3 regions of the Cellvibrio sp. PSBB006 genome follow, and region 2 is predicted to be linked to each of the others. Evidence: predicted binding sites of a transcription regulator. Region 2 holds the regulator's gene; each other region holds the start of a gene.
What was found. The regulator PhoB, encoded in region 2, activates phosphate uptake and scavenging genes when phosphate is short. The targets are predictions, from matches to a motif close to TGTCATAAANNTGTAACA.
Positions count from the first base shown of each region.

Region 1: CBR65_RS12375 (ExeM/NucH family extracellular endonuclease) is a predicted target of PhoB. The motif match lies at 2,704-2,721, and genes of this name have one in related genera.
Region 3: CBR65_RS20420 (ABC transporter permease subunit) is a predicted target of PhoB. The motif match lies at 3,138-3,155, and genes of this name have one in related genera.

Region 1 is NZ_CP021382.1:2,964,616-2,971,584, reverse strand. Features, by position in the region: gene CBR65_RS12375 (ExeM/NucH family extracellular endonuclease) at 1-2,614, opposite strand, end outside; gene CBR65_RS12370 (5'-nucleotidase C-terminal domain-containing protein) at 2,831-4,867, opposite strand; gene CBR65_RS12365 (hypothetical protein) at 4,996-5,574, shown strand; gene CBR65_RS12360 (hypothetical protein) at 5,708-6,391, shown strand; gene CBR65_RS12355 (lipocalin-like domain-containing protein) at 6,519-6,969, opposite strand, start outside.
Region 2 is NZ_CP021382.1:3,623,235-3,630,203, forward strand. Features, by position in the region: gene recQ (DNA helicase RecQ) at 1-382, opposite strand, end outside; gene CBR65_RS15015 (dicarboxylate/amino acid:cation symporter) at 420-1,727, opposite strand; gene CBR65_RS15020 (HU family DNA-binding protein) at 1,766-2,044, opposite strand; gene CBR65_RS15025 (chorismate lyase) at 2,244-2,837, shown strand; gene ubiA (4-hydroxybenzoate octaprenyltransferase) at 2,859-3,785, shown strand; gene phoB (phosphate regulon transcriptional regulator PhoB) at 3,909-4,607, shown strand; gene phoR (phosphate regulon sensor histidine kinase PhoR) at 4,753-6,027, shown strand; gene CBR65_RS15045 (DapH/DapD/GlmU-related protein) at 6,062-6,784, opposite strand; gene CBR65_RS15050 (class I SAM-dependent methyltransferase) at 6,886-6,969, shown strand, end outside.
Region 3 is NZ_CP021382.1:4,891,966-4,898,934, forward strand. Features, by position in the region: gene CBR65_RS20400 (glutathione S-transferase N-terminal domain-containing protein) at 1-536, shown strand, start outside; gene CBR65_RS20405 (ClpXP protease specificity-enhancing factor) at 608-1,015, shown strand; gene CBR65_RS20410 (Yip1 family protein) at 1,249-1,866, shown strand; gene CBR65_RS20415 (PstS family phosphate ABC transporter substrate-binding protein) at 2,088-3,059, shown strand; gene CBR65_RS20420 (ABC transporter permease subunit) at 3,274-5,559, shown strand; gene pstA (phosphate ABC transporter permease PstA) at 5,577-6,969, shown strand, end outside.

The DNA of each region.
Region 1 (6,969 bases), 660 kb from region 2:
CGTAGCCCGCTGCTTCGATGGTAGTAATCGGATCTTCCTTGGCGTAGGCATTCAGGTCGCCCATGATCAGCACGTCTGTGTCGTCACTATTGGTGGGATCGTTGGCCAACCAATCGGCCATAGCCTCAGCGGCCGCAGTGCGAGTGAGGTTGCAATTGCCCTGGCCATCGCCGGTATCGGGATCACTCAGGTCGTTGCAATCAGAGCCTTTGGATTTCAAGTGCGTAACCGCAAGTGTCACCACACCTTGCGTGGCAATTTCACGAAAACTCTGCGCCAGTACCGGACGATTTTTGTTATCGATAAAACGTGGATCGATGGATGAATCGAGAATTGCCGACGCGTTTATCAGCTCCACCGTTTCTGGTTTGTAGATGAAACCGACGGTAATTTCATCGGTGCCGATTTGTGCAACACCGGGATTCACCACAGCATAATCCAGCCCGGCATCATACAAACCATTCACCAGATCCTGAATCGCACTTTGCGGACCGTAGCCATCGTTTTCAATTTCGATCAGGCCAACGATATCGGCATCCATCGCTACCAGTGCCGCGATAATCTTTGCGCGTTGCCGTGCAAATTCTTCCGGTGTGTTAGCGCCGCGCGAGGTGGGGAAACCACCGCCGAGGCCATCGCCATTGAAATAATTCAGCACATTGAAAGAAGCAATCTTCAAACTGCCGCTGCCCGGTAGATCCGGTTCAGGTGTGCGTGCATTATCCGGTACAAAGATCGGCGTGCTGGTGGGTTGAATGCGGTACTCATCAAATGAATAGTGCAATACGCCTTGCAAGCCAGTAACGCGATCGCCGGAACGCACCGTATTGTAGGCTGATAATTCCGGTGCGGGATAAGGAATGACGGCCGGATTCTGGCGACCACTGCCATCGTCCAACAAAATGCGACGCAGATTATTTTGCGCTGCAACGGCTTGTGCTGCTGCACCTGGCATTGCAACTTGGGTCGGATTAAACAAGCGGCCATCGGCGGACAATACCAGCTCACCGTAGCGACCCAGATTGTAATTCTCCGTCACGGTCAGATCTTGCTGAACCACAATAGACATGCCTTCATGATTTTCCAGATCGCTGAGAGTAGTTACCGGTAAAACCAGGACGCTCGGCGTAACGCTGACACCGGTGGCACACACTTGCATGCTCGCCGCCGTGATTTGCGTCATGTTGAAATATTCACTGACGTTACCGGTAATGCGTACCAGGTCACCGGCGTTGATGGTCATCGCATTGGTGCTATCAAAAATAAAAATACCTTCCGAGGTGAGCGAATTGTTATCGCGGTCGCTGTCTTCTTCCTGCACAAAAAAGCCACTCAGGCGATCGCTGCCCTGGAAGTCACCTACCACGACGCCTTCAATGGTTTGTGTGGTGCCGATAAAACTGCTGGTAGCGCCATCACCCTGAATCGTGTGAATTTTGGTGGCGGGCATGCCGCATTGGTCGACAACTACCGGTGCGCATTGGTTGGCTGCGCCGGGTGTCGGTAATGCCTGGCCATAATGGCTGGTGTTACGCAGACCGCCGCTGCCGTTCGGGCAACGCTGGCTGGATTGCATGACACCATCGCTGTTTGCATTTTCATCCACCTGCGGCTCGTCGGTATTAAGCAGTGCCAATAATTCCACATCATCGGCATCGCTGGTGCCGTAGACGATTGCATCAATTAAATTCTCGACGGTGATGTTGCTGCCGTTAGGGAAGTTGCTCGCATCAGTCTGGTACAACGCAACGGCATCGGCGCCGTTTTGAATAGCGTTGGACGGCACAACAAAATCGACATTGGCAACCGCTTCATTGCCAACCACAAAATAACCCTCGGCATTGGTGGTATAACCGGTAAGGTCAATGGTGTTGTAGCTGAGATCGTTGCTGCCGTTAAACAGCACCAGCACAAAACCATCCAATGAGGTAAAACCGGCACCGCCGTCAAACAATTCAATAAATTCCAGCGTGTCTGTGCCGGCGGTATCCGCATCTACTTCGTTGATTAATAGTGTCGTTGTACCGGGATTGCTGCTACCAAGATACTGGCCAAGGTCAGCGAAAGTGTCTTGCGCAAAACCTTCCCACTGTTGCGCAGGATCAAAAGCATCATAACCATCGGCATCGCCCTCGGTTACCGACGTCATGCGGCGTAAGGTTTTATTGGCGGTAGCCGTATCGCCAGTGCCCCACTGTGAACCTGGATCAACGCCGATCTGGCCGATCACATCAATCGGATTGCCGCCGTACAATAACGCGACGGCATCATCGCCGTTAAACCAACCAGCGCCGTTGGTTTGATCGGCTACGGCAAGGATATCGGGATGGGCTGCGCTGTGGGCCAACACATACACCTCACCATCTGGCAAAGTGCCTTGCAACGCAATCGTTAATGCAGCATTGGTGTTGCCGTTGAAAAACATCTGTACTTCATAAGCAGACAGATCAACGGTAGCGCCGGTGTTGTTATAAATTTCCAGGGCTTTGTTGTTGCTCGAACCTTCGATGTATTCAGAAAAAAACAAATCCGCACTGGCCAGCGAGCTGCTGGACAAGAGTGCAGTTATTAAGATGTGACGTAATAAACGAATGGGATCAGATGTCCATTGCATAGCGGCGGCTCCTGTTAAACATTATTGGAAAAAGCGCACGTATGTTGATCGGCAGCCGTGACAGTGCTGTGATCAATTGATGACAGAAATAACGCAGATTTATGACAGGAAAGCAGGTCGCGACCTTGCGATGGGTGTAGTTCGTCCGTGGAAAAAAATCAGATAATGGGCTGGCATCCCTGCAGCCCTATATTCATCCTTTGGAATAAGCGTTAATTAATACCCGGTACAAGTCTCGGTGCTGTGGTTGCAAGCATCACGCCCAATATATTGTTGCGTGCTGTATTCACTCACCGGTAATTTTTCCAGCGCATCGCCGTTGGCTGCCAACTGTTCGATGTAGTCAATAAATGCCTGGGTATACAAGGTGAAGGTATTCACGTATTCACCTGCATCAAACAATTCGCCGAAGGTGGCGTAACCGTCCTGGCCGGAGGCGATAAAATCATTGGTGACTACGGTGTAGGTTTCAGTGTCGCTGATGGCCGTCCATTCACCACTAACGCGTGAATTAACTTCAATATTGGATACGCGCGAACCGTCTGCTGCTGATGCGTCGATGTGGTAACGCAAACCGGAAGCGTAGGGGTAGGCACCGCTTGATCCGCCGACACGCAGGGCGTTGGTCATAGCATCTTCCAGGACTGCTTTAATTTGTGCGCCGGTCATGTCGAGCGTGACCAATGTGTTGGTGAAAGGCAACACGTTGACGGCTTCAGCAAAGGTAATATCACCAGCGGCTACGTCGGTGCGCACGCCGCCACCATTTTGAATGGCGATATCGGCGGTGGGCGTAACCGTCATAAACGCTTTGGCGATGATGTTGGAAATATCGCTACCGAATTCAGCGGTCACGCTGGCATCACAAATTGTTGAGCGGCTTTCACCGGGAAAGCGCACCAGGCATAAATCGTCAGCGGCGCTGCCGATAACCTGTTGTTCGAGTACGCTGACTTCGTCGTTGTAAACACTCAACACACTCGCCGTGGTTGCATCGGGCACAACCGCAACAACTTCCGGTAATTTGGTGATTTGCTGACGCACCTTAAACGCATCGCTGGCATTCAGCATACGGTCATCACCGTCGGCGTAGGCGTAGCTGAAGTTGTCAGCAACGGGTATATAAGGCATGCCGTTACAGGCAGTTACTTTACCTTCGCCATCAAAATTCACTTCCAGTTTGCCGAGCAGGTGCGCGTACTCCCAGGCTTGCACAATACACACGGTATCGCCGTCCAGATTGGTTGCCACGGTCGGGTATCCGCCGGCGGGGTTAAAGCCGAGGCTGGTAAAGGTTTCGCCGCCGAGCAAGGTATGCGAATCGCCACCGACAATGACATCCACACCACTCAGATTTGCAGCGAGTAATTTATCGTTTTCATATTGGTAGTGAGTGACCAATACAATTTTATTAACGCCTTGTTCGTGCAGTTCATCAATATAGGTTTGTGCTGTAGTGGTTTCGTCGAGGAAGTTGGTATCGGCATCGGGCTTGGACGAGTTTTTGGTTTTGTCGGCGATGTCGATGCCGATAAATCCCACTTTTTGTCCCTGGATGTCGCGGATCAGGTAAGGCTGGATATAGCCATCGCGGATTGCCGAGGTTTCACCCGGCTCGACGTTGGCCGCTAACACGGGTGTCGTGCAGGCACCGGCTTGCAGGTCATCCAGAAAATTTGCCAGGCCCTGGTCACCGTTATCAAATTCGTGGTTGCCCAGTGCAAACATGTCGAAACACACCTGGTTCATCATGGCGGCATCGGCGGCACCATTGAACAGGGAATAATAGAGGGTGCCGGTGATGGCATCGCCCGCATGAATTTTTATCGGATTGGTTGATTGTGCCGCGAGACTATCAAACAGCGATACCAACATCGGGAAGCCGCCGTAGGTTACCGACACTTCGCTGATTTCCGCATCGGCAGCGGTGCGCGCCGTCAATGCCAAACCAGAAACATCGTAATCAAAGGCTTCAGCCGCGATATGCGAATGGTGGTCGTTCATATGCAGAATCGTCATGGTCAGTGGCGCGCCATCTTCTGCTGGTGGATTCTGCAAATCATCAAGTTGTTCTTCGAGATCGGTAATCTCGTCATTCAGTGAATCAATTTCCTGTTGCGCCTGATTCAGATCGGCGCGCAGGTCACGCACCTCTCCATCGTTGTCATCGTCGCTGCCGCAGGCGGACAGGATCAGTGTGAGTGATAGGGGAAGTAGATACTTAACTGCAGCGGTATTATTGAATAATTTCACGTCCTGAACTCCATGAGGGTGATAGGTCTGGGATATTTGTCGCTCTTATCAACAGGAAGACGGGGAGGAATATAAAGACAAAGCATGATATTTTGATGACGGTTTTTTAAACGGATTAGAATCGCGCCATGCTTAAAGACATTATCAGTGCCCTTGCGATAGCACTGACCCTGTTCGCTTTCCTGCCCTACATTGCCTCAACATGGCGGGGACAAACCCGACCGCATGTGTTCTCGTGGGTGATCTGGGGTATTACAACCTTTATTGTATTTCTGGCGCAGGTGAAGGATGGCGGCGGCGCGGGTGCCTGGCCCATTGGCGTGTCGGGTGTGATTACGATCGGTGTGGCGATTGTTGCCTACCTCAAGCGTGCCGACATCAGTATTACCCGCCTGGATACCTTGTTTTTTATCGCGGCGGTTTCTGCTGTGCCCTTGTGGTATTTCACCGCTGACCCGATGTGGGCGGTGGTGATACTGACGGTGGTTGATCTGTTGGGCTTCGGTCCAACCTTGAGAAAAGCATTTCACTTTCCGCATGAAGAGAATCTGACATTCTTTGGATTATTTCTATTGCGTAATCTGCTGGTAATTGTTGCATTGGAACGCTACTCGGTAACCACCCTTCTGTTTCCGGCAGCGGTTGCGCTGGCGTGTCTGTTGTTGATTTTGCTGATTGGTTATCGCCGCACGCTCAATCGCGCCTGAAAAAAATAGCGCGCCATCTTTGTAGTTTTTTGTAAAACCTGTGGGCCGGAATATTTATTCTTCTCCGTTATCTGTTAAAAATCATCCGGTGAAATTTTTTTCACACTTTTGCCCAACAATCATCGGAGGATTTATGAAGAATAAACATAACTTTCAGTGGCGTTATTTCGTGTTGTTTTTGTCTGTCTTGTGTTTCAACTTTCTGTCGTTTAATACCTATGCGGAGTCTTCGTCGCTCGCGGCTGAAAAGGTGCGGCCCGGACCGGTGGATCGGCAGCTGAAAATTTTCAAATATGCTGAATCGACCCAATGCAATAACGATGGCATCCCTTTGAAAAAAATGGTTGAGGAATTAAGGGTGGCGGGTATTACATTTACCTGCGCGCAACGCGCTTATGATGGTATGGCCTATCCGGCTGTATGTGGCGGAGCGACCGGTGAGATTAATGTGTTCCGTATTTATGCATCGGATTTGCCGCTGGCGCGACGCCTGGGTTATGCCCCGGTTTCCACCTTGCCGGAATATCAGGATCGCCCTTGCGGTAAAGCCAAGGTATTTAAATATGACGGCTCCACCCAGTGCAATAACGATGGTATTCCCGTGAAAGTCATGGCGCAGGAATTAGTCGGTGGCGGGGTGGATGTTATCTGCGGGCAGAAAGCCAGTGATGGAATGATGTACCCGGCCGTGTGTGGTGGCGGTACGGGCGCAATCAATGTGTACCTGATCCACCCGGAAAATTTATCGGACGCCGAGGCCCTGGGTTTCAGCTCGGTTAATGAATTGCCGGAGTATCAGGACACCCCGTGTCAGTAAATATTGTGCAACCCTGACCGTAGGTCGGATTAGCGTAGCGTAATCCGACAAACTCCTCATACGAAAAATTTATCGCAATGATCAGGAGCAGTGTCGGATTACGCTGCGCTAATCCGACCTACGGGTTTTATTTAATGCGCTTGAAGACGGAGTAGAGATAACCATCCGCATCGCCCAGACCTAATTTGGTAATAGGGTAATCGCCTTCCTGAATCATGGTGTCGCCATCAATCGTGATCTTGAAACGAATCGATTCGCCCTCGTAGTTGGGGTAATTCATGTATTCGATATGCTCTGTCAGGTAACCATCAGCAAAGGTGTAACGCCCACCGCCGCCACCGAAGTTTTCAAACGCAATGACTTTTTCCTCCGGCGTTAATTGGTAAGAGGTAAAGCGCGGACGTTTGTCGCCGTTGCTCACGAAAGCAAAATGCGTGTCGTTGAACAGCTTCATCATCTTGTGTGTGGTGGGGTTAAAGGTCGGGATGGTTTTTCCGTTGATGCGGATTTCTTCATGCATTAATTGCCAGGAACCAATCAGGGATTGTTCCGGCGATGCGTTGTTTGCGATGAGGTGA
Region 2 (6,969 bases):
TGTCCAGCAGGTCGAGCATGCGATCCTGCAACAGACGCTCGGGTGCGACGTAGAGTAAATCCAGCTCGCCATTTTGCAGTGCCCGTTCGGTTTGCCAGGCATCTTGCGACGATAAGGTGGAATTTAAAAAGCCGGCACGCACGCCGAGTTCATGCAGTGCGCTAACCTGGTCCTGCATCAACGCAATTAACGGCGAAATGACCACGCCGGTACCGGCGCGCGCCAAGGCAGGAATCTGGTAGCACAGGGATTTACCGCCGCCGGTGGGCATCAACACCAATACATCATCACCGGCAATCAAATGGTTAATTACCGCTTCCTGCGTACCGCGAAAGCTGTTGTAACCGAAGGTATGTTCGAGAATAGCGTGGGGTGTAGTCATGCATCCTTACCTGACATGGGAGTCATAAACATCGTCATCATTCTTTTGAAATCTCATCCACCATCTTTTTATCGGTGTTTTCAAAGCGCGAGCGGTCCAACAGGTTTTCACTTTTGGCTACAACCGTGGACACCATGGCATCGCCGGTAATATTCACGGCGGTGCGAATCATGTCGAGCAAACGGTCGACGCCGATGATCAAGGCAATGCCTTCCAGCGGCAAGCCCACCTGATTTAAAACCATCGCGAGGGTCACCAGACCCACACCGGGAACGCCGGCAGTGCCGATGGAGGCGAGGGTCGCCGTGAGAATCACCAGCAGATAGCCGCCCAGGCCGATGTCGATGTTATAAGCCTGCGCAATAAAAACCGTGGCTACGCCCTGCATGATCGCCGTGCCGTCCATATTGATGGTAGCGCCGAGGGGAATACTGAAAGAAGCCACTTTATTATCCACGCCCAGATCATTTTCAACGGTGCGTAACGTAATTGGCAGTGTGGCATTGCTGGATGCAGTACTGAAACCGAACACCATCACCGACCACATCTTGCGGAAAAAAATCAGCGGATTTAACCCGCTCAATAATTTCAGCAGCAAACCGTAAACACCCAGACCGTGTAAGAGCAACACCAGCAGTACCGTAAAAAAATACTTTGCCAGGTCTAGCACGGCATCAATGCCTAATGAGGAAAATAATTTAACCAACAAGCAGAACACACCGTAAGGAGCGATGTGCATCAACAGCAACACCATCTTGATCACAACCGTGTTGAGGTCATTGAAGAACGCTTGCAGATTTTGCGCCGCAGGGGATTCGCTGCGCGAGATGGCAATACCGAACAGCAGGGAAAACACAATCACCTGCAACATATTGCCATCGGCCATCGCCTGGATGGGATTTTCGGGAAAGATATTGATAAAGGTTTCTTTCAGGCCCGGTGCTTCAATCGCGCTGAAACCGGTGGCCATGGCCAGGTCCACATCCTCTCCCGGTTGAATCAGCGAGGCCACGAGAATGGCGAGGGCAATAGCCATGGCGGTAGTCAATAAATACAGGGAGACGGTCTTCAGTGCCATGGCACCCATGCGGCTATGGCCACCGAGCGCTGCGCTGCCGCACACCAGCGACACAAACACCAGCGGTACCACCAATAGCTTGAGCGATTTGATAAAGACCTGGCCCACCGCATCCAGGAATCCATTGATTAACACCCCGTCCAGCCAGGCGCCCCAGGCAGTTACCGGCAGACCGGTATCCGGATCTGTGGCGATAATTACATTGAACAGAATGCCAACAATAATGCCGAGAATCATGCCCAGCAGGATTCGGTTGGTGAGTGTCATCCTAGCCTCGATAGTTGTTATAGGTGGTGGGGAAGGGTTTATTGTGGATTAAGGGCGTCTTTCAGCGCCTTGCCGGGCCGGAAAAGCACGCTGCTGCTGGCGGCGATGTGGATCGTCTCGCCGGTTTGCGGGTGGCGTCCCTGGCGGGCGGCGCGTTGGCTTCTCACAAAGCTGCCGAATCCCACGAGCGAAACCGGCTCATTGCGGCTGAGTGCATTGGTGATCTGCTCAATCATGGCGGATACCGCCGCATCCGCTTTGTCGCGGCTCATGTCAGTCTGATCGGCTACCCGTTCAACGAGATCGGTTTTGTGCATGGCAAGGCTCCTCATGTATCTGGTGGTCCTGAAGCGGTAATGACAGGCAAAGCAAACGGGAGTGTAACCGCTCAGGTCGTTCGGGGGCAGTGAAAACGCGAGCTTTTTATCAGCGAGCATCGGTTGCCGGCCAAACTCCCGGTGCCAACCTGCTAGAATCCCGCGCTGGTTAGCCGGCATCTTGTGACAGGAGAGACTTTTGGCGTTATCGATTTACGGCCGATCCCCGGTGAATTGGCAACCCTTGGCGCAATGGCCCAGAGGCCAGCGTCCAGCAGCGGCATTGTGTAATTGGCTGCTGGATACAGGCTCACTCACCGCGCGCCTGGTTGCTCGCAGTCGCGGCCATTTTCATGTGGAGGTGTTACGCCAGCAGATTGCACGGCCGGCATTGTCCGAGTGGCGTTGCCTGAATATGGATCGCCATGGCTTGGCGTTGATTCGTGAGGTGGTGTTGTGCGGACACAACCGGCCCTGGGTATTTGCCCGCAGCGTTCTGCCACTTACCAGCCTCACCGGGACTTTGCGGCATCTGCGTAAGCAGGACGCCAGCCCGCTGGGCGCCTTTTTGTTCAGTCAGCCACACTTGCAGCGCAGTGCCATTGCTGTGAGCCGCATAAGCCGACATCATGGTTATGTGCCGAACCAGCTCATCAATGACACCCCGTTATGGGGACGACGCTCTGTGTTTTATCTGGAAGATAAGCCGCTGCTGGTCAGCGAAGTGTTTCTCGATGCATTCGTCGGTACGCTAGCGTCACCGGCTGTTTCCTTTGATACCCCTCATCGTTAACGACAGACAACAGAATCTGCTATGACTCGATCCAACCCGCGCCCCACAAGCTCCCCGGCCCGCGACCAAAGGCCCGCCGCCAAACCATCCCCATCTGCTGTGCCGCGCATCCGCCTGTACTGGCAATTGATGCGTATGCACAAACCTATTGGTGCGCTCTTGTTGTTGTGGCCCACCCTGTGGAGCCTGTGGCTGGCCGCCGATGGCGTTCCCCGCTGGGATGTGTTGGTGATCTTTGTGCTGGGCGTGTTTGTGATGCGCTCCGCCGGCTGTGTGATCAATGACTTCGCCGACCGCAAGGTGGACGGTCATGTCAAACGCACCCGCGAGCGGCCATTGGTCAACGGCCAGGTATCCAGCCGCGAAGCCATCGCTTTGTTTATCGGTTTGTGCCTGCTGGCCTTCGGGTTGGTGCTGCTGACCAATACTCTGACCATTCAGTTGTCGGTGGGCGGCGTGCTATTGGCATTTTGTTATCCCTTTATGAAGCGCTTCACTCACCTGCCGCAAGTGGTTTTGGGGGCTGCCTTTGCCTGGGCGATTCCCATGGCCTTTGCCGCCCAGAGCGGTTCCCTGGGCGCGGAAGTCTGGTTGCTTTACACCGCTGTGGTGCTGTGGACCGTGGTCTACGATACCTTTTATGCCATGGTGGACCGCGACGATGACCTGCGCATCGGCGTCAAATCCACAGCCATCCTGTTTGGCGAGCACGACCGGCTTATGACCGGCGTATTGCAAGCGCTTACGCTGTACGCCTTGTTGATGGTTGGCTCGCGTTTTGAGTTGGGTACTTACTATTACGTCAGTCTGGGCGTGGCAGCCTTGCTGTTCGCCTACCAGCAATACCTGATCCGATTCCGTCAACGGGATGCCTGCTTCAAGGCGTTTATGAACAACAATTGGGTGGGTTTCGCCATCTTTATCGGGGTAGTGGCAGACAAATTCTGAAAATGTCCCTGTGCTGCTGGTGCCAAGCGGAATCCTGTGCTGTCATAAAGTTGTAACACATGGCTTATTTAATACGCTTGCAACAATTGCTTCTCAGCCATCAGCGGGTAACAGGTAGGAATTATGAGTGGGCGTAAAATCTTGATCGTCGATGACGAATCAGCCATCCGCGACATGTTGCGTGTCGCATTGGAGATGGCCGAATATCAGTGTATCGAAGCCAGCAATGCACAGGACGCTCATGCGTTGATTGTGGATGAAAAGCCTGACCTGATACTGCTGGACTGGATGATGCCTGGCACCAGCGGCATTGAGCTGGCGCGTCGCCTCAAGCGCGACGATGTGACCGCCGACATCCCTATTATCATGCTGACCGCCAAGGGCGAAGAAGATAACAAGATTCAGGGACTGGAAGTGGGTGCTGACGATTACATCACCAAGCCCTTCTCTCCCCGCGAACTGGTCGCCCGCCTTAAGGCGGTGCTGCGCCGTGCGGACCCGCAAGTCAATGGTCACCCCATCACTGTCCAGGGCTTGTGCCTCGACCCTGCCAGTCACCGGGTTACCATCAATAACCAGGCGGTCGACATGGGACCGACGGAATATCGCCTGTTGGAATTTTTCCTCACTCACCAGGAAAGAGCCTATACTCGCAGCCAATTGTTGGACCACGTGTGGGGCGGCAACGTCTATGTGGAAGAGCGTACGGTAGATGTGCATATCCGCCGCTTGCGCAAAGCCCTGACCGTCGACAGCCACGAAAACCTGGTCCAGACTGTGCGCGGTACCGGTTATCGTTTCTCCACCAAGGCCGACGCATAATTCAAACCGGTTAAAAACGCACAGACGTTTTAAACAATGCCGGCGGGCAGAGATTTTTTAATTCAATCGCGAAGAAAAGTCATATTTGCACGCGATAGTATTAAAAATATTCTGCTGTTGATGATTGTGAAAGAGGCTCATTATTTTGCTGCAAGGTTTTAGCGCCGAACTCAAGCGCCTGTCGATCTTCGTCGCGATCTGTCTGTTATTGGGCTGGTTGACCGGCCACTTGCTGCTGGTATTGGATATTGGTGTTCTGGCGTATCTTGTCTACATGTTGTGGCAGATGTCGCGACTCAATCGCTGGCTGTTGCGCAAGAACGATGAAGAACCCCCCGAAGCCGCCGGCATCTGGGGCGACGTGTTCGACAATATCTATCATCTGCAACGCCACCAGCGTCAGGAAAAAGAAAACCTGCAAGCGGTAATCAATCGCGTGCAGGAAATTACTTCGGCATTAAAAGACGGCGTGATCCTGCTGGACTGGCGCGGTCATCTGGACTTTTGGAACCCGGCGGCACAGCGCTTGTTGGGTTTTCACACCAAAGACCAGGGCCTTTCGGTTATTAATTTTATTCGCCATCCGCGCTTTGTCAGTTATTTTGAAGAAGGAAATTACAGCGAGCCGCTGGAATTACCCTCACCGCGTTTTTCATCCAAACAGCTGCAATTTCAAATCACCCGCTTTGGAAAAAATGAACGTTTGATTCTGGTGCGTGACATTACCCAGATCCACAATCTGGAACAGATGCGTCAGGATTTTATCGCCAACGTCTCCCATGAATTACGCACGCCCTTGACCGTGATCAGCGGTTACCTGGAAACCCTGGCCGACAACAACAACCTGGGGCCGACCTGGCAAAAGCCTTTACAGCAAATGCAACAGCAGACACAACGCATGGCGTTGCTGATCAACGACCTGCTGGTGTTATCAAAACTGGAAACCACGGAAGTCGGTCACAACCAGAAACTGATTCCGCTCGACCCGTTATTGCATTCCATTCGTAACGAAGCAATGGCATTAAGCGGTGACAAGGAGCAAGAGATCACCTTGAGTTGCGATGGCAATATTCAATTGCTGGGGAATGAAAAGGAATTGCACAGCGCCTTCTCCAATCTGGTGGTTAACGCTGTGAAATACACACCGGCCAAAGGCAAGATCGCCATGCGTTTGTGGAAAGATAAACAGAATTGTTATTTCGCGGTGAGTGACAATGGTCCGGGTATTGAAAACAAACATATTCCCCGATTGACTGAGCGTTTCTATCGCGTAGACGCCAGCCGCAACAGCAGCACTGGTGGAACCGGTTTGGGGCTGGCGATTGTTAAACACGTGTTGTTGCGTCACGACGCGGAGTTAAAAATTACCAGTGAAGTTGGGAAAGGCAGTGTCTTCACTTGTGTGTTTCCTCTCCATTGAGATTTTTGTCGGGTTAGCGCAGCATAATCCGATATCAATCGTTTCTATTGGGAAAAAATACGCTGCGCAACCAATTCAACCAACCATTGTTAGCCAACATATAACGATCCAACTCATCCTGATTGCGGTAATAATGCTGCGCATCGCGAAACATCAATTCCCGTTTTAGCATGCGTCGCTGCGGATTAATTTTTTTTATCACCCGCGCCGGATTTCCTGCTGCTACGACATTCGCTGGAATATCTTTGGTCACCACTGAACCCGCACCGATCACACTGTTTTCGCCGATGGTCACACCTTTCAGCACTATCACGCCTTCACCGAGCCACACATTATCTTCCAATACGACCGGTTTGGTGCAACGAAACGGACGGATGCGATTGTACACATGGTGCCAATCGCTATCGCTCACATACACATTGGCCGCCAGCATACAGTTATCGCCGATGTGTACTGATCGCGCAGCAGAAATACGCACGCCCGGTGAAATCAAACAATAATTTCCGATAGTAATTTCACCCTGCCCTTGTTTGCCCGACCAGGTGGTCAAGCGAATTTTATTATCGGTGGCCGCAATAATATGCGCATGATCGCCAATGCGAATTTTGCGCCCGAACAATTCCAGGTGACGGGGGTGCGCAATCTCGACATACTTTCCCGCCGCATCAAATTGCGGGCGAATAAAATGCTCAACGTACCAACGATTGCATAACGTGGTAATCCGTTTGATCCAGTAAGGTTTGGTGTTGCGACGCACAGGGTAGTCTCGTGGTGTTGGCAATCTTCGCACCGGGGCAACGCAGATAGAACGGCGTCGAGCTGTTAGAATGCCGGGCAATGTAATTAAGGAACGCAGTTATGCCCGTCACTTTGCCCATAGATATTGACAGCGTCAAAGGTTTTCTCGCCGCCGAAGAAGGCGAGGCGTTATATGAACACGTG
Region 3 (6,969 bases), 1.3 Mb from region 2:
TAGAAGTAGTGGATGTTGATCTTAAACACAAGCCGGAAGAGTTGGCTGATTTAAATCCCTACAATACCTTGCCAACCCTGGTTGATCGGGATGATTTATCGCTCTATGAATCCAAGGTCATCATGGAATATATTGATGAACGCTTCCCGCATCCTCCGTTGTTGCCCGTATATCCGGTGGCACGTGCCAAGAGTCGTTTGTGGATGTATCGTCTGGAGCGTGATTGGTCTCCTTTAGTTGATACGATTCTGGGTAGCAAAAACAAAGAGCATGTCGCTCGGGCGCGCAAGGATTTAAAAGAAAGTTTTGTCAGTATTGCCCCTATTTTCTCCGAAAAGCCGTTCTTCATGAGCGATGATTTTACGATCGTAGATTGCTGTCTTGGTCCTATCCTGTGGCGCTTGTCATTGATGGAAATAGAATTACCCAAAACCAGGCAGACACAACCACTGCTGAATTACATGGAGCGCTTGTTCCAACGAGAAGCATTTCAATCCAGCCTGACGGAGCCGGAGCGAGAAATGTTCAAGGCATGATTGTGCAGTTATCTAAATCCATCCAGCAGTCAACGCGCTAAACGATACGTAACAATGGAGTGAGTGATCCCATGTCCATGACATCCAGTCGGCCTTATATGATTCGTGCTTTATATGAGTGGATAGTCGACAACAATTGCACGCCCTACATTTTGGTGGACGCCCACGTCCAGGGCGTCGAAGTACCGCAACAATATGTCAACAAAGACGGTCAAATTATCCTGAATATTGCTCCGTCTGCCCTGAAGGATCTGTTTATCGGTTTGGAGGCTATTTCATTCAGCGCCCGTTTCGGCGGTGTGCCTTTTGATCTCTTTATTCCCTGTGGTGCGGTGTTAGGGATATACGCACGTGAAAACGGGCAAGGCATGATGTTTGAAGCTGAGTCCAATACCCGTCCGCCATCACCTCCCGAGCCAACCCCGGCGGGTGGTGCTGATAGCTCTCAAAAACGCCCCAGTTTGCGCGTCGTTAAATAGGCATTGTTACTAAGGCCAACATCAATGTTGATGAGTGTTACCAATCGTTAACCTTGTTGTCTCTTCTCCAGTTTTGTTGATCTAAATGAAATAGCACTTAGACCTAAGTGCTATTTATTAGAACTATTGTTGATTACCGATTATCTAATATCTCGATAACTTCTTTGTGAGCCTGAAATAACTGGCTGATACTAAACGCGTTCTAATAAAAATGAATTATCTGGAGTATTTTTATGGCGATGTTGCAGCATACCCTCGGTGTCTTTATCAATCCTGATCGTGAATGGCAAAGAATTCGCAATGAGCGTCACTCGTTTATCCGAGTGTTTTTAGTTCACACGCCACTGTTAGCATTGATTCCGGTTATTGCAGCTTATTTCGGTGTAACCCAAATAGGTTGGAGTGTAGGTAATGGCGGCGTGGTAAAACTCACTGCACAAAGCGCTTTGTGGTTGTGCTTGGGCGCCTATGTGGCGCAGCTGGTTGCCGTTTATATTTTGGGTGAGTACATCAATTGGATGTCGCGTAGTTTTGGGGTTGCCGATGACGCCCACCAACGTCATTACGAAGGTACCGCCTTGGCTGTGTATTCATCAGCGCCTATGATGTTGGCCGGCATCATCTTGTTGTATCCGCAATTATGGGTCGTTGCCAGTGTGTTTATTGTGGCCGCCTGTTATTCCGTTTATTTGATTTATGAAGGTATTCCAATCCTGATGAATATACCAAAAGAGCGCGGCTTCATTTACGCCAGCTCGGTCATTACGGTGGGGCTTGTACTTGCGGTTGTGGTACTGGTCGCGACCGTTATTGTGTGGGGCTCAGGCTTTGGGCCGATATACACAAACTGATAAAAAGCTTATTTACTTGATCATAAAAACGGGTGGCTTATGCTGCCCGTTTTTCATTTGGGGTTCATAAAAATGACATATGACGTTTTTATGAAGCAAGCGTGGGTTCGTCACATAACTGTAACAAAGCCCCGTTAGAGTGCATCGCAGGGATGAGATTACTCACCTGTCAGCAGACGAGTTTTTAAGTCTTTGTATCCAAATGAACTCAGGAGCGCTCAATGAACGCCAAGAAATTATTAACAGGACTGGCTTTGGTCGGTTCCATGGCTTGTGCAGCAGTGGTACAAGCAGCGGTTGATCAGGATCTGCCGGAATACAAGGCAATCTCCGGTGTATCAGGTAACGTCAACAGTATCGGTTCAGATACGTTGAATAACCTGATGACACTTTGGGCTGAGGAATATGCCAAGTTTTATCCTAATGTAAATATTCAGATTCAAGGTGCTGGTTCTTCTACCGCGCCACCAGCCCTGACGGAAGGAACGTCCAATTTCGGCCCCATGAGCCGGGAGATGAAGTCCTCTGAAATTGAAGCGTTTGAAGCCAAGCATGGCTACAAGCCCACCGCTGTGCCGGTAGCTATCGATGTGTTAGCGGTATACGTAAATAAAGATAACCCAATCAAAGGTATGACTATTGCGCAAGTAGATGCGGTGTTTTCTGCAACCCGCAAATGCGGCAATGATAAAGACATTACCCGTTGGGGCGAGCTGGGTTTGACTGGTGGCTGGGCAAATCGTGACTTCACTATCTACAGCCGTAACGCCGTATCAGGTACCTATGGTTACTTCAAAGATGTTGCCCTGTGTGGTGGTGACTACAAAGCAAGCATCAATGAACAACCAGGTTCTGCTTCTGTTGTACAAGGTGTTTCAGAGTCGATCAACGGTATCGGTTATTCCGGTATTGGTTACATTACTTCTGGTGTTCGTGCTGTTCCTTTGGCTGCCAAGGCCGGTGATGAATTTTCTCCTGCTGATGCCGATCACGCGCTGGACGGTTCTTATCCTTTAGCGCGTACGCTTTTTGTCTACATTAACAAGCATCCTAACCGCAAGCTTGATCCGCTTCAGGCGGAGTTCCTGAAGATGGTACTTTCCAAGCAAGGGCAGGAAGTGGTTGTGCGTGATGGCTATATTCCATTGCCTGCCGCAGTATCCGCGAAAGCAATGAAAGATCTACAGCTGTGATAAACAGTACTTTCCAAATGTGAATAAAACCGCTGGCAAATGCCGGCGGTTTTGTTTTTTTGGTGCAGTTAAAAACAATGTCATTATTTAGCAATCAGAATGAAACATTTTTGTAGTAATGCGTTTTTGTAACAAAAGTGTCATTTTTGGTTGTTAGGATTCCCACGCCATCAGAAAGGCGCACAGAACTCTTCTTGCCCGGGACCTTTTGATCATGTCAGAGCTACTCTCCACCGCTGAGCAGACCCCACCAAGCCTGATGCCAGATGCACGCCAGCGGGCTCGCTTGCGAAAAATCCGCAATATTCGCGATGCTGTCTCACGATACGGCGTTGCGGCGGCCGGAATGGCAGTGGTTGGCGCACTGGGGCTTATCTTTCTTTATTTATTCTCCGAAGTCTTTCCCTTATTACGCAGCAGTTCCGTTGACGTACAAAAGACTTACCAGGCCAGTGTCGCATCAGTGGATGATCCTGCAATCCACCTCATTCTGGAGCGCTACGAAGAAATTGGCGCTAGTTTTAATCGCCTTGGTAGCGTCAGCTTTTTTCGGGCCGATGATGGTGTCGTGAGCCTGACCGAGCAGATGCCCGTACCGGAACAGGCTGAGCTGACGGCAACTGGTACTGGCACAGCGGCAGATGGCCTAGTGATATACGGCTTTGCCAACGGCCAGATTGGTGTTGCCAAACCGGAATATAAACTGAGCTACCCGAACGACGAGCGTCTGGTGACCCCCAGTCTGGCATACCCGCTGGGTGATAAACCTATTCAATTGGATGAACAGGGCGCGGCGCTGAATCAGGTGGCCATACAGCAAGGCGCGAATGCCATATACATCGCAGCCGCCACTGCCGACAATCGCTTGCTGCTCGGTGTTTTCTCAGCGCGAACCAACATTCTTGGCATCACCAAAGTGACGCAGGAAATTTACCCGATGCCTGCATTGCCTGACGGCGCGCAAGCGAAGTTTATTCAGCTGGACAGCACAGGACAGCATCTGCTGATTGCTGATGATCGCGCCAATCTTCATTTATTCGATATTGCTAAACCAAACGATATCCAACGTCGTGAAGGGGTGCCGACAGAGCGCGGTCAGGTCACCGCCATGCAATTTCTGATCGGCACCGGATCGGTTGCTATAGGTACTGATACTGGCAGCGTCAGCCAATGGTTTTTGGTGCGTGACGCGGACAATCAATACCACATCAAACCGGTACGGGATTTTGAACCACTACCCGGCAAGGTGACGACCATTGCGCCGGAACACAACCGTCGCGGTTTTTGGGTGGGAGATGATCAAGGAACCATTGGTGCATACTACGGAACCTCTTCGCGCACATTACTAGTGGAGCCCATCGCCGATACTGCAATCCAGCATTTAGCGATATCGCCCATTAATGGCCGGTTGCTGGTCATGGATGAAAATCGCCAAATCCATGTTGCGGATGTGTGGAATAAACACCCGGAAATTTCTTTCAGTTCACTGTGGCAAAAAGTCTGGTACGAAGGCCGTTCAGAACCGGAATATATTTGGCAGGCCTCATCCGGTAGCGATGAATCGGAAGCCAAGATGAGCTTGGTTCCGCTTTCGATTGGTACACTGAAGGCGGCAATGTTCGCCATGTTATTCGCCATTCCCCTGGGCATCATGGGAGCCATCTACAGCGCGTATTTTATGACGCCCAAGCTGCGTGGTTACGTGAAGCCGACTATTGAGATTATGGAAGCCTTGCCGACGGTTATTCTCGGTTTCCTTGCCGGTTTATGGCTGGCTCCTTTCATTGAAAATCATTTGCCGGCAACGTTCAGCATTCTTTTTCTGATGCCGGTGATGATGCTAATGGTTGCATTTTTCTGGAGCCGCTTACCCGCTGCCATTCGCAACCTGATACCCGACGGATGGGAAGCGGTAATTCTGGTTATCCCGATCCTGTTGACAGGCTGGGCTTGTGTCGCTGCCAGCCCTCACGTGGAGGTCTTGTTCTTCGACGGCAGTATGCGTCAGTGGTTTACTGACAATGGCATTACCTATGATCAACGCAATGCGATGGTTGTTGGTATTGCGATGGGCTTTGCCGTGATTCCTACCATTTTTTCAATCGCGGAAGATGCATTGTTCAATGTGCCGCGCCATCTTACGCAAGGTTCATTGGCGCTCGGTGCGACGCGTTGGCAAACGATGGTTGGGGTTGTATTGCCCACAGCCAGCCCCGGTATTTTTTCGGCGGTGATGATGGGTTTTGGCCGTGCAGTAGGTGAAACGATGATCGTATTGATGGCGACCGGCAATAGCCCGATTGTGAACTTCAATATCTTCGAAGGCATGCGCACCTTGTCAGCCAATATTGCGGTAGAACTGCCGGAAACTGCGGTAGGTAGCAGTCACTTCCGCGTTCTATTCCTCGCTGCCCTGGCGTTGCTTGCATTGACCTTTATTGTTAATACGCTTGCTGAAATAGTGCGTCAGCGGTTGCGCCGACGTTACAGCAGCCTGTGATGCCTGGAGAGATAATTATGAAATCCAAATCAAACAGCATCACCAGTTGGTTTAAAAGCGGCTCTCCCTGGATCTGGCTGAACGGTGGTGCGGTAGCCGTTTCCATGGTCATGGTAATCGGGTTGCTTGCTTTGATCGCCATTCGCGGTTTCGGCCATTTTTGGCCTGCGGATATTCTGCACACCACGATTGTGGATCGTGAAGGGAATCGCCATGCCGTGATGGGCGAAGCGGTGCGCAGTGAAGTGATTCCGACCGCCGTAGCGCGTGATAATGGCTACACGGTGCCGGAAAATGTCGAACTGGTAACTCGCCATCTCATCAAGCAAGGTAATCGCGACGTCAGCTCCCGCGATTTTATGTGGTATCTCGAAACCGGTATGGATGAATGGGAATACCCTGATCAGGCGATTGTTATCGAACGGCGCGAGTGGGGCAACTACTACGGCTATCCGGTAGAGATCCGTGAAGATGGCAATACTGTCAGCCGTTACGGCAGTGGTGATTTCTGGCAACAACTTGAGCAACGTGTTGAACGCAGTGTTAATTTATTTGCCGAGTTGCGTGAGATAGAAAAAGTCAGCATCGGTCGTATCAATAACGGATTGGAACGTTTGCGTCTGAAGGAACGGCGTTTGCAGTTGGACGGTGTAAGCGGTGAAGAGCTTGCCCGGGAACAGGCGGAGATCGCCCAGCGGCGTGCAGAGCTTGATGCCCGATACTTGACCATTAAAGCTGAGCGCGATGAAATCCTGGCGCGCACCAAGCGTGACCAATTACTAACGACCACCGCCGATGGAAAAGAAGTGGTTATTCCCTTCGAAAAAATCGTGCGCATTACACGCCCTAACGATATGGGTGTGGTTGCCAAATCGATTCAGTATCTGGAGCGCTTCTGGGAATTCCTGACAGACGAGCCACGTGAGGCAAATACCGAAGGTGGTATCTTCCCGGCCATCTTCGGCACTGTGACCATGGTGATCGTCATGTCGATCATGGTAACGCCCTTCGGTGTATTGGCAGCAATTTATTTACGCGAGTACGCTCGGCAGGGAACGGTGTTGCGACTGATTCGGATCTCGGTCTACAACCTCGCCGGTGTACCCTCCATCGTATACGGCGTTTTTGGTCTCGGCTTCTTTGTGTATTTTCTTGGTGGCAACATTGACCAATTGTTTTACCCGGAGTCATTGCCTGCGCCGACCTTCGGTACGCCCGGATTATTTTGGGCTTCGCTGACGCTGGCACTGTTAACGCTGCCGGTAGTCATTGTATCCACCGAAGAAGGTTTGGCGCGTATTCCCAGTACGATTCGTCAGGGCAGTCTCGCGCTGGGCGCCACCAAAGCAGAAACCTTGTGGAAAGTGGTTGTGCCCTTGGCAACACCGGCGATGATGACCGGGTTAATTC